2 regions of the Bacillus sp. KICET-3 genome follow, and region 1 is predicted to be linked to the other one. Evidence: predicted binding sites of a transcription regulator. Region 1 holds the regulator's gene; the other holds the start of a gene.
What was found. The regulator CtsR, encoded in region 1, represses protease genes until heat stress. The targets are predictions, from matches to a motif close to ATGGTCAATAAAGGTCAAACA.
Positions count from the first base shown of each region.

Region 2: R5H20_RS07845 (ATP-dependent Clp protease ATP-binding subunit) is a predicted target of CtsR. The motif match lies at 4,674-4,694, and genes of this name have one in related genera.

Region 1 is NZ_CP137345.1:103,429-111,289, reverse strand. Features, by position in the region: gene radA (DNA repair protein RadA) at 1-51, opposite strand, end outside; gene clpC (ATP-dependent protease ATP-binding subunit ClpC) at 127-2,559, opposite strand; gene R5H20_RS00600 (protein-arginine kinase McsB) at 2,556-3,647, opposite strand; gene R5H20_RS00595 (protein-arginine kinase activator protein McsA) at 3,647-4,204, opposite strand; gene R5H20_RS00590 (CtsR family transcriptional regulator) at 4,219-4,683, opposite strand; rRNA gene rrf (5S ribosomal RNA) at 4,860-4,975, opposite strand; rRNA gene R5H20_RS00580 (23S ribosomal RNA) at 5,035-7,861, opposite strand, start outside.
Region 2 is NZ_CP137345.1:1,552,500-1,560,360, forward strand. Features, by position in the region: gene R5H20_RS07825 (sporulation kinase KinD) at 1-64, opposite strand, end outside; gene R5H20_RS07830 (MarR family transcriptional regulator MhqR) at 302-763, shown strand; gene motB (flagellar motor protein MotB) at 787-1,569, opposite strand; gene motA (flagellar motor stator protein MotA) at 1,562-2,365, opposite strand; gene R5H20_RS07845 (ATP-dependent Clp protease ATP-binding subunit) at 2,557-4,650, opposite strand; gene R5H20_RS07850 (YkvI family membrane protein) at 4,890-5,924, shown strand; PreQ1 riboswitch class I at 5,995-6,039, shown strand; gene queC (7-cyano-7-deazaguanine synthase QueC) at 6,142-6,801, shown strand; gene queD (6-carboxytetrahydropterin synthase QueD) at 6,803-7,243, shown strand; gene queE (7-carboxy-7-deazaguanine synthase QueE) at 7,236-7,861, shown strand, end outside.

The sequences.
Region 1 (7,861 bases):
AGATTCATAGCCGCATGATTGACAGATAAATTTAGTCTTTGTTTTAGCCATTGTTTTTTTAAATCTCCCTTTATAAGAAAGTGAGGCATACCTGTTACACGTATGCCTCTTTCTCTTTTCTCTATATTAGTTCGTTTTCGCTTCGGTTTTTACGACAAACTCTCCGTTTTCCACATCGAGCACGATGTGCTGTCCTTTTGTAATGTTGCCCTTCAAGAGCTCTTCAGACAGCCGGTCTTCGACATGCTTTTGGATGGCCCTTCTGAGCGGACGGGCCCCGTATTCAAGGTCTACCCCTTCTTCGGCGATTTTTTCTTTGGCCGCTTCTGTCAGTTCAATTGAAAGATCCTGTTCTTTCAGACGCTTTGTCAATTGGTCTGACATGAGGGAGACGATGTCTTTCAAATGTTTTTTCTCCAAGGAGTGGAAAACGATGATTTCATCAATCCGGTTGATGAATTCCGGTCTGAAGGCGCGTTTTAATTCGCCCATGACCTTGTCTTTCATATCTTTGTAGTTCTGCGTTTCGTCCTGTACGTTAAATCCGACGTATTTATTTCTTCTCAGTTCGCTTGCGCCGACGTTTGACGTCATAATCAGGATCGTATTTCTAAAGTCGACTGTACGTCCTTTTGAATCGGTCAAACGGCCGTCTTCAAGCACTTGCAGCAGAATATTGAAGACGTCGGGGTGGGCTTTTTCAATTTCATCGAGCAGGACGACAGAATAAGGTTTTCTTCTTACTTTTTCAGTAAGCTGTCCGCCCTCATCATAGCCGACATATCCCGGAGGAGAACCGACGAGCCGTGATGTTGAATGCTTCTCCATATACTCTGACATATCGATGCGAATCATCGCTTCCTCATCGCCGAAAATCGATTCGGCAAGAGCGCGGGCAAGCTCAGTCTTACCTACACCTGTCGGACCAAGGAAGATAAACGAACCGATCGGACGCTTCGGATCTTTTAGACCCGCACGAGCGCGCCTTACAGCTTTCGCAACGGCGACAACCGCTTCATCCTGACCGATAACACGTGAATGAAGAATGCTTTCCATATTCAGCAGCTTATCTGTTTCAGTCTGGGCGATTTTTGAAACCGGCACTCCGGTCCAGCTGGATACGACCATCGCAATATCATCGACTGTCACTTCGGAGTTTTCTTGTCCTTGCTTTTCTTTCCACGTTTTCTTCGTTTCCTCTACCTGTTCGCGCAAACGCTGTTCTGTGTCACGCAAAGACGCTGCTTTTTCAAATTCCTGGCTTTGAACTGCGGCATCTTTTTCTTTGCGGACTTCATCGAGTTTTTGTTCAAGCTCTTTCAGGTTAGGAGGCGTTGTAAATGAACGCAGACGAACCTTTGAACCGGCTTCATCGATTAAATCGATCGCTTTGTCAGGCAGGAAACGGTCAGAAATATAACGGTCTGACAGCTTCACGGCCGCTTCGATCGCTTCATCTGTAATGGATACACGGTGATGGGCTTCATAGCGGTCACGCAAGCCTTTCAAAATCTGAATGCTTTCCTCTGGTGAAGGCTGATCAACCTGAATCGGCTGGAAGCGCCGTTCGAGGGCCGCGTCTTTTTCAATGTATTTACGATATTCGTCTAGAGTTGTGGCCCCGATACATTGCAGCTCTCCGCGCGCAAGAGACGGTTTCAGAATATTGGACGCGTCGATTGCGCCTTCAGCGCCGCCGGCGCCGATTAATGTATGAAGTTCATCGATAAACAGGATGATGTTTCCCGCCTGGCGGATTTCATCCATCACTTTTTTAAGGCGGTCTTCAAACTCCCCGCGGTATTTTGTACCTGCGACGACAGTTCCCATATCAAGCGTCATAACCCGCTTGTCGCGCAAGATTTCAGGTACTTCATTATTGATAATCTGCTGGGCCAAGCCCTCAGCTATCGCCGTTTTTCCTACGCCTGGCTCCCCGATTAATACAGGGTTGTTTTTCGTTCTACGGCTCAGAACTTCAATGACGCGCTGAATCTCTTTGCTCCGTCCGATGACAGGATCAAGGCTGTCTTCTTTAGCAATAGCGGTTAAATCACGTGCGAGACTGTCCAAAGTAGGTGTGTTGGCATTGCTGTTAGCACCTGAGGCGCCTCCTCCGCTTTCATTGCTGCCCAAAAGCTGCAGCACCTGTTGTCTTGCTTTATTTAAGCTGACGCCCAGATTATTCAGCACTCTGGCAGCGACGCCTTCGCCTTCACGTATTAATCCCAGGAGGATGTGCTCGGTTCCGACATATGAATGGCCGAGCTTTCTCGCTTCATCCATCGCTAGTTCTGTTACTTTTTTCGCCCTAGGTGTGTAGTGGATCGACTGGGACATTTCCTGCCCCCGGCCAATCAGGCTTTCTACCTCTTTTTGAATTTTATCAGGGCTCAGCCCCAGCGCCTGCAGCGCTTTTGCCGCGATTCCTTCACCTTCGCGGACAAGGCCCAGCAGGATATGTTCAGTTCCAATATTATTATGCCCGAGACGCAGAGCCTCTTCCTGGGCAAGGGCCAATACTTTTTGTGCTCTTTCTGTGAATCTTCCAAACATCATATCGTTTCATCCTCCTGTCTATTGCCGTTATTTTCTAATTTTAATCGTTCTCTAATGAGGGCTGCTCTCCTGATATCTCTCTCGTTGGCCCTTAATACGCCCCCCGAATATTGCTGAAGGAAGCCGGGCTGAGTCAGAATCATCAGTTCATTTAATATATTTCTGGAAAGACCTTTAATAATTCCGAGATCAATTCCAAGACGAACATCTGAGAGGCATCTTGCCGTCTCTTTTGATTCGATCATCCGGCAGTTGGATAAAACGCCGTAGGATCTGTACACACGGTCTTCAAGCTCGATTTGCGAAGTCTGATAAAGCGCTCTTCTCGCAGACCGTTCCTGTTCGATTAATTGCGCAACCACACTGTTAAGGTCTTCAACAATGTCGTGCTCCGACTTTCCAAGAGTGATTTGATTCGAGATTTGAAAGATATTCCCTAATGCTTCGCTGCCTTCACCGTAAATTCCTCTCACAACAAGGCCCAATTGATTGATTGCCGGTATAATTCGGTTGATTTGCCTAGTTAACACGAGAGCAGGAAGGTGCATCATGACCGATGCCCTGAGCCCCGTTCCTACATTTGTAGGACAGCTTGTCAAATATCCTCGTTGTTCTGAAAAAGCATAATCGACTCTTTCTTCAATCCAATCATCGACTTGATTTGCCGCTTTTAAGGCCTCAGTGAGCTGAAACCCGGGGAAAAGACATTGGATGCGTACATGGTCTTCTTCGTTTAACATGATGCTGACCTCTTCATTTTCAGAAAGAAGACAAGCGCCAAAAGAAGCTTCTGTCAAATGCGGGCTGATTAAATGCTTTTCAACAAGGACCCTTTTCTCCAGCGGCTGAACCTGTTCCATTTTCACCAGCTCAAATTTGCCTAAGCCAGGCACTTCATATCCGGTGAATTGTTCTTCAAAAAGTGCGATAATCGCTGAAGCCTCTTCATTTGAGAAAAGGGTAGGAAAGCGGACTTTCTCCAAGTTCCGGGCAAGACGGATCCGGCTGCTCAGCACGATGTCACTTTCAGGGCCTTCCTGCCGCATCCAATTGCTTAAAGCATCCTGAATAAAATGCTGCAGTGACATCAGTCTTCCCCCTCCTTTTGATTAGCGTTCAAGTTTTGTTCAAGGGATCTGATTTGATCCCTGACACTGGCCGCTTTTTCAAACTCTTCCTGCTGAATCAGTTCTTTCAGCTCTTTTTTCAGCGTTTCAATTTGTCGTCTGACATGCAGGTTTCCGCCGATTCGCTTAGGAATTTTTCCGGCATGGACAGTGTTGCCGCTGTGAACTTTTCTTAAAATCGGGGTGATGTAAGAGTGAAACGTTTTATAGCACTCAGAGCATCCAAAACGCCCCGTTTTGCAGAATTCCGAAAATGACATATTGCACTTTTTGCAACGCAGGACTTGTTCCGGCTGTTGAAACAGCTGGGCCTCCCCGGTGTTTGTAAAAGATGAGTCAAAATTTAAAAGTCCGGATAATAAATTATGGATCGAAAATCCGTTGTTTTCACTCATAGAATATGATTCACTGTTCTCCTTCGCACATTGTTCACAAATATGCATTTCCTGTTTTTCTCCGTTAATGACTTTTGTAAAGTGAAAAGTAGCCGGTCTTTCATTACATTCTTGACATATCACGCTTTTCACCCGCTTTATTTAAATTTAAGTGACGTAAGCATGGCTTTCATCATTCTCGCTCTTAATTCATCACGTTCAGGTAAATCAATATATAAAACAGAACGATCCATCACACTGACCATCAATTTTGCTTCGCTTTCTGTGATCACTCCATTTTCCAACAGTCTTAAAATGATGTCATCTGAAGCTGCTTGTGAAAGCCTTGTGTAGATTTGATCCATTATGTTATTGATCAAATCGATTTTGTCGTTCATTTTAATTTTAATAATGCGGATATATCCTCCGCCGCCTCGTTTACTTTCAACAATGTATCCGCGTTCACTTGTAAATCGCGTATTGATTACATAATTGATTTGAGAAGGAACGCACTGGAACTTATCGGCTATTTCGCTTCGTTTTATCTCCAAAATTTCCTTCCCGTTTTGTTCCAATACTTGTTTTAAATATTGTTCGATGATATCGGAAATATTTTGCCCCACTCAGCCCCCTCCTTCACTTGACTTTGACTATATTTGACTTTAACTTTACTATAAGTGGTTTTTGATTTTTTTTCAACTAATTGCTCTTCATTGCTTTATTATTTCCACTTTTAACCCTCATAAAACCTTAATTGCATACAAAAAAAGACCAGCTTATCTAAGCTGGTCTTTCGCTTGCTTGGCGGCGTCCTACTCTCACAGGGGGAGACCCCCAACTACCATCGGCGCTGAAGAGCTTAACTTCCGTGTTCGGCATGGGAACGGGTGTGACCTCTTCGCTATCGCCACCAAACCTATTTGAGAGGTGTTCTCTCAAAACTAGATAACGGGTAAAGACCATTCACAAATATTTAGGTTAAGTCCTCGATCGATTAGTATCTGTCAGCTCCATGTGTCGCCACACTTCCACCTCAGACCTATCAACCTGATCATCTTTCAGGGATCTTACTTCCTTGCGGAATGGGAAATCTCATCTTGAGGGGGGCTTCATGCTTAGATGCTTTCAGCACTTATCCCGTCCGCACATAGCTACCCAGCGATGCCCTTGGCAGAACAACTGGTACACCAGCGGTGCGTCCATCCCGGTCCTCTCGTACTAAGGACAGCTCCTCTCAAATTTCCTGCGCCCGCGACGGATAGGGACCGAACTGTCTCACGACGTTCTGAACCCAGCTCGCGTACCGCTTTAATGGGCGAACAGCCCAACCCTTGGGACCGACTACAGCCCCAGGATGCGATGAGCCGACATCGAGGTGCCAAACCTCCCCGTCGATGTGGACTCTTGGGGGAGATAAGCCTGTTATCCCCGGGGTAGCTTTTATCCGTTGAGCGATGGCCCTTCCATGCGGAACCACCGGATCACTAAGCCCGACTTTCGTCCCTGCTCGACTTGTAGGTCTCGCAGTCAAGCTCCCTTGTGCCTTTACACTCTGCGAATGATTTCCAACCATTCTGAGGGAACCTTTGGGCGCCTCCGTTACCTTTTAGGAGGCGACCGCCCCAGTCAAACTGCCCACCTGACACTGTCTCCCTGCCCGATAAGGGCAGCGGGTTAGAAGGTCAATACAGCCAGGGTAGTATCCCACCGATGCCTCCACCGAAGCTGGCGCTCCGGTTTCCAAGGCTCCTACCTATCCTGTACAAGCTGTACCAACATTCAATATCAGGCTGCAGTAAAGCTCCACGGGGTCTTTCCGTCCTGTCGCGGGTAACCTGCATCTTCACAGGTACTATAATTTCACCGAGTCTCTCGTTGAGACAGTGCCCAGATCGTTGCGCCTTTCGTGCGGGTCGGAACTTACCCGACAAGGAATTTCGCTACCTTAGGACCGTTATAGTTACGGCCGCCGTTTACTGGGGCTTCAATTCGCACCTTCGCATACGCTAAGCGCTCCTCTTAACCTTCCAGCACCGGGCAGGCGTCAGCCCCTATACTTCGCCTTACGGCTTCGCAGAGACCTGTGTTTTTGCTAAACAGTCGCCTGGGCCTATTCACTGCGGCTCTCTCGGGCTTGCACCCTAACAGAGCACCCCTTCTCCCGAAGTTACGGGGTCATTTTGCCGAGTTCCTTAACGAGAGTTCTCTCGATCACCTTAGGATTCTCTCCTCGCCTACCTGTGTCGGTTTGCGGTACGGGCACCTCTCACCTCGCTAGAGGCTTTTCTTGGCAGTGTGGAATCAGGAACTTCGCTACTATATTTCACTCGCCATCACAGCTCAGCCTTATATGGGAAACGGATTTGCCTATTTCCCAGCCTAACTGCTTGGACGCGGATATCCAATACCGCGCTTACCCTATCCTCCTGCGTCCCCCCATTGCTCAAATGGTGAGGAGGTGGTACAGGAATATCAACCTGTTATCCATCGCCTACGCCTTTCGGCCTCGGCTTAGGTCCCGACTAACCCTGAGCGGACGAGCCTTCCTCAGGAAACCTTAGGCATTCGGTGGAGGGGATTCTCACCCCTCTTTCGCTACTCATACCGGCATTCTCACTTCTAAGCGCTCCACGAGTCCTTCCGGTCTCGCTTCACAGCCCTTAGAACGCTCTCCTACCACTGTTCGCAAGAACAGTCCGCAGCTTCGGTGATACGTTTAGCCCCGGTACATTTTCGGCGCAGAGTCACTCGACCAGTGAGCTATTACGCACTCTTTAAATGGTGGCTGCTTCTAAGCCAACATCCTGGTTGTCTAAGCAACTCCACATCCTTTTCCACTTAACGTATACTTTGGGACCTTAGCTGGCGGTCTGGGCTGTTTCCCTTTCGACTACGGATCTTATCACTCGCAGTCTGACTCCCAAGGATAAGTCTTTGGCATTCGGAGTTTGACTGAATTCGGTAACCCGGTAGGGGCCCCTAGTCCAATCAGTGCTCTACCTCCAAGACTCTTACCTTGAGGCTAGCCCTAAAGCTATTTCGGAGAGAACCAGCTATCTCCAGGTTCGATTGGCATTTCACCCCTACCCACACCTCATCCCCGCACTTTTCAACGTGCGTGGGTTCGGGCCTCCATTCAGTGTTACCTGAACTTCACCCTGGACATGGGTAGATCACCTGGTTTCGGGTCTACGACCACGTACTCATGCGCCCTATTCAGACTCGCTTTCGCTGCGGCTCCGTCTTTTCAAACTTAACCTTGCACGGGATCGTAACTCGCCGGTTCATTCTACAAAAGGCACGCCATCACCCGTTAACGGGCTCTGACTACTTGTAGGCACACGGTTTCAGGATCTCTTTCACTCCCCTTCCGGGGTGCTTTTCACCTTTCCCTCACGGTACTGGTTCACTATCGGTCACTAGGGAGTATTTAGCCTTGGGAGATGGTCCTCCCGGATTCCGACGGAATTTCACGTGTTCCGCCGTACTCAGGATCCACTCAGGAGAGAACGAAGTTTTGACTACAGGGCTGTTACCTCCTATGGCGGGCCTTTCCAGACCTCTTCATCTACCCCGTTCTTTTGTAACTCCGTATAGAGTGTCCTACAACCCCAAGAGGCAAGCCTCTTGGTTTGGGCTGTTCCCGTTTCGCTCGCCGCTACTCAGGGAATCGCATTTGCTTTCTCTTCCTCCGGGTACTTAGATGTTTCAGTTCCCCGGGTCTGCCTTCTCATACCCTATGAATTCAGATATGGATACTGCTCCATTACGAGCAGTGGGTTTCCCCATTCGGAAATCTCC
Region 2 (7,861 bases), 1.4 Mb from region 1:
CCGGGACCATCACAAGGATCAAATAAAGCCTCATTTTCTTCCATATATTTTTCAAATTGCTCATTTTTTCACTCTCTCCCAATCAATACAGGAATAGAGGTATTATATCACTAGTAGGGGCTGATTTATAGAAAAGATAACCAATACCTTGAAAATAGGACACAATACCGTGGAAGGTCCGGAAATATCGATTTGGTTCTTAGGGCCTATTATCAAATGAGGGAATGTAATGTTAACAGTTGACATTTTCCTCATAGTTTATTAATGTTTTCCTGTAGTTGTTTCTTTGGAGATGAGAGATATGAGTAACAGAGAACAGGAACAGTCATTAAAATTATTTATCGTACTATCAAGAGCATACAGATCAATTAATGATCATATGAATAAACATATTCATAATCATGGTCTGAATCCAACCGAATTCGCCGTTTTAGAGCTTCTCTATCACAAGGGAGACCAGCCTCTTCAGCAAATAGGGGACAAAATTCTTCTGGCGAGCGGAAGCATTACATATGTGGTTGACAAGCTTGAGCAGAAAGAACTGATCATCAGACGAGCCTGCACAACCGATCGCCGGGTCACCTATGCCCAAATTACGGACAAAGGAGTCAAGCTCTTGGAGCAGATCTTCCCCGGCCACGCGCAGGAGATTCATCAAATGATCAGCGTTTTAAGCGGCGAGGAGAAAGAAGCCTGCATCGACATGCTGAAAAGAGTGGGCTTAAATGCAAAAAACTTTTATAAGAACAAGGACAAAGAATAAGGAAGCGGCTAATCGCCGCTTCCTTATTCTTTTTCATTCAGATTTTCCTGGCCCATCGGCAGGATGAGAATTTCAACACGTCTGTTTTTTCTTCTTCCTTCCTCCGTTTTGTTTGAAGCGATAGGCTTGTATTCCCCGTACCCTTTAGCGCTGAATACTTTGGCGTCAAGCTTTGGATTTTCGATCAGGAGTCCCATGAAATTAACGGCCCGCATTACGCTTAAATGCCAGTTTGATTTAAATTGCGAGTTTCGGATCGGCACATTATCGGTATGTCCGCTGATCACGATATTACGCGGCGGGTTTAATACGAGCAGATCGGAAATTTCTCTTGCGAGCGGGATGTCCTGCTCGCGAATGACCGCTTTTCCGGAATCGAAAAAGATATTGTCTTCAATCGAAAGGAGCAGCCCTTCATCTGTGAGCTTCGTATTGACCTGCTTCTCAAGCTTTTTATTTTTTATGAACTGATTGACCTGCTCCTGAATTTTTTTCAGCGCCTCCTGGTCTTTTTCTTTTGAATTAGAACGATGGACGTCTTTTGGTTCAGCGGGTTTTTTTCCGTCCTCTTGTGTAGGCGATTTCGGCTCGACGAAGCTGGAATAATCCATCATGCCTGTACCGCCTGTCAGCACGGCATTGAATGATTTTGACAGCATATCAAACTTTTTGGCGTCTATCGAGCTCATCGCAAACAAGACGATGAAAAGGGCCAGAAGGAGTGTAAGCAGGTCGGCATAAGGGATGAGCCAGGACTCATCTACATGCTCTTCATGGTCTTTATGCTTTTTCTTTTTTTTAGCCATTGTCGCTTTCCCCTTTTTCTCCTTCTTGAGTAGCGATGCTGGAACGTTCGCTAGGAGAAACATACATCATCAGCTTTTGCTCGATGACCTTTGGAGCCTGGCCTTCCAAAATGGAAAGGATGCCTTCAATCATGACTTCGCGGACTTTCACTTCCTGCTTCGATTTACGCTTCAATTTATTTGCAAAAGGGTGCCACAGCACATAGCCTGTAAAGATCCCGAGAAGGGTGGCGACGAATGCGGCGCTGATCGCGTGTCCGAGCGCTTCGGTGTTGCTCATATCGGCCAGTGCGGCGATCAGTCCGACAACGGCTCCCAAAACTCCGAGCGTCGGTGCGTATGTTCCCGCCTGTGTAAAGATGCCGGCTCCGACCTGATGCCTTTCTTCCATCGCCTCGACTTCTTCTGTCAGAACGTCCCGGATGAATTCGGCGCTCTGTCCGTCCACAGCCATGCTCATGCCGTTTTTCAAAAATTCGTCATCGATTTCGTTAAGGTTTGCTTCCAAAGCGAGAAGGCCTTCCCGTCTGGCGATTTGCGCCCATTGAGTAAACATGGGGATCAGCTCGTTGATTTCAATCATCTTTTTCTCTTTAAATAAGATGCCGAACAGTTTTGGAACCTTTCTTATTTCGCGTGTTGGAAATGCGATGGTAACTGCTGCGATTGTCCCGACAACAATGATCAGCCATGCAGCCGGATTGACAAGAACTGAAGGGCTGACGCCTTTCATCACCATGCCGACACCTACTCCGATGATAGCTAGAATGATTCCAATTAACGATGTTTTGTCCATTTTTTTCACCAATTCCTTTAACTAACTTTTCTATCGTTATTATCGGTGCCACAAGATAGGAACTTTAGGGTGTTTCAGAAATTGTTATAAAATCCAGATGAATAGGGACTTTTGGGTGATGAAATGGGATGAATTGGATATTGGAGCGGAGAAAAAATGCCGGCCTCCGTATAGGAAGCCGGCAGACGGAACTATGCGACCGGTTTTACCGCGATATCGCCGTTTTCAACTGTAACATGGAAACCTGAGATGTGTTCTTCTTCAAGAAGCAGGTCTGTCATTTGATCTTCGACCGTTTCCTGAATCGTCCTTCTTAAAGGACGGGCGCCAAATGCAGGATGGTATCCGATTTCTGCAATCTTTTCTTTCGCTTCTTCGGAGACCTGCAATGTCAGATGCTGGTCGCTTAATGTGTCCTCAAGATCTTTCAGAAGCAGATCGACGATTTTTACCAGATCTTCTTTTTCAAGAGGCTGGAACTCGACAATGCTGTCAAACCTGTTCAGGAATTCAGGTTTAAAGTAGCTGCTTAAAGAGTCAATCAATGATTGTTCGCCCATCAGCCGTTCTTCTCTGTTAAAGCCGACGGTTGTCTGCTTTTCGGAAACGCCGGCATTGCTTGTCATAATGATGACAGTATCTTTAAAGCTGACTGTCCGTCCCTGGCTGTCGGTCAGACGGCCGTCCTCCATGATCTGAAGGAACATGTGCTGAACATCAGGATGGGCTTTTTCGATTTCATCAAGCAGAACGATGCTGTACGGGTTTCTCCGGACTTTTTCCGTCAATTGCCCCGCTTCATCGTGTCCGACATATCCAGGAGGCGAACCGATCAGTTTTGACACGGCGTGTTTTTCCATGTACTCGCTCATGTCAAGACGGATAATCGAATCCTTCGTGCCGAACAGCTCTTCCGCAAGCCGCTTGGAAAGCTCAGTTTTACCGACGCCTGTCGGGCCGACGAATAGGAATGAACCGACAGGCCTGTCTTTTGCTTTCAGACCGGCGCGGCTTCTTCTGACGGCTTTCGCCACCTTTTTGACGGCTTCTTTCTGTCCGATGACGCGGCTTCCGAGATTTGCTTCAAGCTCTTTCATTTTTTTCTGATCATCATGCTGCAGCTTTCCGACGGGAATGCCGGTTTTTTGTTCGATGATCGCCTGAATGTCTTCAGCGCCGACCGTTGCTTGTTTTTCCTCTGTTTTTTTCTCGAGCGCATTGTGCAATGCTTCTTCTTCATCACGAAGTTTTGCGGCAAGCTCATAATTTTCTTCCTGAAGCGCTTTTGCCTTTTCCGCTTCAATTTCTTTCAGCCGTTTTGAAGCTGCTTCACCGCTGACGGTATCGATCTTCAAGTTCGCTTTTGAACCGGCTTCATCGAGAAGGTCGATCGCCTTGTCGGGAAGATGGCGGTCCTGGATGTAGCGGCTTGAAAGGACGACACAGGCTTTCACAGCTTCATCTGTATAGGAAACCCCATGATAGGTTTCATATTTTTCTTTCAGGCCGTTCAAAATGGCTGTTGCCTCTTCGATTGTAGGCTCATGCACCATGATCGGCTGGAAGCGTCGTTCCAAAGCGGCGTCTTTTTCAATTTGACGATACTCTTTCAATGTGGTTGCACCGATGACTTGCAGTTCTCCCCGGGCAAGGGCGGGTTTTAAAATGTTGCCTGCATCCATGGAGCCCTCCGCAGAACCGGCGCCGACAAGAAGATGAATTTCGTCAATAAAGAGAATCGCGTTTTTGCGTTCTTTCAGTTCTTTCATCAGCTGTTTCATTCGTTCTTCGAATTGCCCTCTGATGCCGGTATTGGCGACAAGGGAGGCCACATCCAACAAGTAAAGCTCCTTGTTTTTCAGTTTGTTTGGAACATCACCTTCGGAAATTTTCAATGCAAGGCCTTCGGCGATGGCAGTTTTACCAACACCCGGCTCCCCAATTAATACCGGATTGTTTTTATTTCTGCGGTTTAAAATTTCGATCACGCGCGCCACTTCATCATCGCGGCCGATCACCGGATCAACCAATCCCGTTTTCGCGGCATTCGTCAAATTGACTGCGAGCTCATCAAGCAAGCCTTTTTTGGCAGCCGTTTGCGGCTGTGCTTGAGAAGGCTGGCTAAAGAAGGAACCCCCTCCAAAAAAGCTGCCTCCGGAATACATAGAAGGCTGAGTCAATTCTTTATAGCAATCTTCACATAAGTCCATTTGTTTTTTTGTAAAATTGATTTGCATGTTTAGGCGAATCGTCGCCTCGTTTTTTTGACAATGTTGACAACGCATTTGCCAAAACCCCCTTTAAAAATGATTTGACCTTTTTTGACCAATTGCCGGTTAAAAAATGGCCGTTTGTTTGACCATCTCTGACTATTAGTATACATTGACTAACTTTGACTTTCAAGATCTATGCTTTTTCCTTTTTGTTCCGGTATTTGAAGTTGTCCTTCTTTTTAAGGAGCATGTCTCATATGATGGAGAAAGGGAATTTGCGGAAATCACGTTTCATTTTACGGGGGAGAAATATGAGTCAAACACGAGGATCAGCTTTTCAACTTGCATTTGTCTATGTAGGCACGGTTGTCGGGGCTGGATTTGCGACGGGCAGAGAAATCGTTGAATTTTTTTTAAGATTCGGCTGGGCGGGTTTGGCCGGCATTTTCATCAGCGGGCTGATGTTCACCTGTCTCGGTGCGAAAATCATGCTGATCTCAGTCAGGATCAATGCCAGATCTTATCAGGAGCTGAACAAATTTCTGTTTGGACAAACGCTCGGAAAATTCGTCAATGGCTTTATGCTGATGGTTCTGCTCGGTGTGACTTCTGTCATGCTGTCAGGGGCCGGGGCGATTTTTAAAGAACAGCTCGGGCTCTCCAGCCAGGCGGGAATGCTTGTAACGGTTGCTTTGAGTCTGTTTGTCACGATGAGCGGCGTCAAGGGGATATTCAGCGTCAATGTCATTGTTGTGCCATTATTAGTGTTTTTTTCGTTGATTGTGCTCTTTGATTCGTTTATTTTCAGGGGCCCTTCCGTCCACGAATTGCCGGGTTTTTCGGCAAGGCCGGACTGGATTGTGTCGGCTGTTTCATACGGCGCTTTTAATTTGTCGCTAGCACAGGCCGTTCTTGTACCGATCGCCTCTGAATTGAAGTCAGAACGGTTGATTAAAAGAGGCGCGTTTATCGGAGGAAGCATGCTGACCCTTGTATTAATCGCAAGCTTTTTGTCTCTTTCCACATTGCCGAATGTCCTTTTATATGAAATTCCGATGGCGCAGGTGGTCTATATCGTTCAGCATTCCGTCCATGTCATCTATCTGTTTATCATTTTTGGGGAAGTCTTTACATCGGTCATCGGTAATCTCTACGGGCTTGAAAAGCAGATAAACGAATATATTCATATCAAAAGTCTTTATATATTTATTCTCATCCTACTCACAGTCTACTTAACCGGACAGATCGGCTATGGAAAATTGATTTCCACCATCTATCCTTTATTTGGTCAGCTGAGCCTTGTGTTCATCTTCTTTCTGATCATAAAAAAACTGCCGAATCGTTAGTGCTTGGCGAAACCCCGGATTTGTGGTAAGATGGCGAAAGAAAATTGAACAAAATCCGCTCGAGATAACCGCGGGAGAGGTTCTAGCAAAACCCTCTATAAAAAACTAAGGAAAGCTGTATCCTTGGGGTATGGCCTTTTTTATTGATTTTTTGCTAGAACACCTTTCCTTTAAAGAAAGGTGTTTTTTAGTTGGTGAAAGCGGAGAAGGAGGAATTATGAAACAGGAAAAAGCGGTCGTCGTATTCAGCGGCGGTCAGGACAGTACGACATGCCTTTTATGGGCCTTGCAGCAATTCCAAGAGGTGGAAACGGTCACCTTTCATTATAATCAGCGGCATCAGCAGGAGATTGAAGTGGCGCAAAATATCGCTGAAAAGCTTGGCGTAAAAAACCACCTGCTGGACATGGCGCTTTTGAATCAGCTGGCGCCAAACGCTTTGACAAGGGATGACATCAAAATTGAGGCGAAAGAAGGCGAGCTTCCGTCCACTTTTGTTCCCGGACGAAACCTTGTATTTTTATCCTTTGCTTCTATTCTCGCCTACCAAATCGGGGCGCGGCATATCGTGACGGGAGTCTGTGAGACGGACTTCAGCGGCTATCCGGATTGCAGGGATGAATTCGTCAAATCGTGCAATGTCACCGTCAACCTGGCGATGGAGCGCCCGTTTGTGATTCATACGCCGCTTATGTGGCTGAACAAGGCGGAAACATGGAAGCTGGCCGATGATCTCAATGCACTCGAATTCGTCAAAAATGAGACGCTGACGTGCTACAACGGCATCATCGCCGACGGCTGCGGAGAATGCCCGGCTTGCAAACTGCGCGCGAACGGCTACAACGAATACATGAAAATGAAAAGGGAGAGAGCTTAATATGCTTACACAAGTCTACCCGCAAACAAACCACCTGTACGCTTTTGAACTCAATAAAGATATGCAGGTATCAGCGGCCCACTTTATTCCGAGGGAAGATGCGGGCGCATGCAGCAGGATTCACGGCCATACGTATACAATCAATATCACGATCGCCGGAGATCAATTGAATGAGTCCGGTTTTCTCGTGAATTTCAGCACCATTAAAAAATTGGTGCACGGTGAATACGATCACACGCTGTTAAACGACCACAGCGAATTTTCCGGGGAAAGCCGCGAGCAGATCCCGTCGACTGAGGTGGTGGCGAAAACGATTTATGAAAAAGTCGACGCCTATTTGAAAGGCTTGGAAAACCGGCCGCACTGTGTTCAAGTGTTTGTCAGGGAAACGCCGACAAGCTATGTCGTCTACCGTCCAAAACAAGGTGAGCCAAATGGCTAAACCGATTCCCGTACTCGAAATTTTCGGCCCGACCATCCAGGGTGAAGGAATGGTCATCGGCCAGAAAACGATGTTTGTCAGAACCGCGGGCTGCGATTATTCGTGCAGCTGGTGCGATTCAGCCTTCACATGGGACGGATCGGCCAAAAAAGACATCAAATGGATGTCTGCGGAAGAAATATACGAATCGCTCAGAGAAATCGGCGGAAATGCTTTTTCACATGTCACCATTTCAGGAGGAAATCCGGCTCTTTTAAAACAGCTTGACGGACTGATTTCCCTTTTGCAAGAAAACGGCATTCGCACGGCGCTTGAAACACAGGGCACGTTTTATCAGGACTGGTTTACAAAAATCGATGATTTAACCATTTCGCCGAAGCCGCCAAGCTCAAATATGAAAACGGATCTTACGAAGCTGGACCATATCGTCGGCATGCTGAAGGACCATGGACGGCTTTCTGCGGCAAGCCTGAAGGTCGTCATTTTTACCCCTTCAGATCTTCAATTTGCAAAGAGCATTCATCACCGTTATCCGGATATCCCGTTTTATCTGCAGATCGGAAATGATGACGTGCATACCGAAGACCAGGGGCGGCTCGTCGAAAAGCTGCTTCGAAA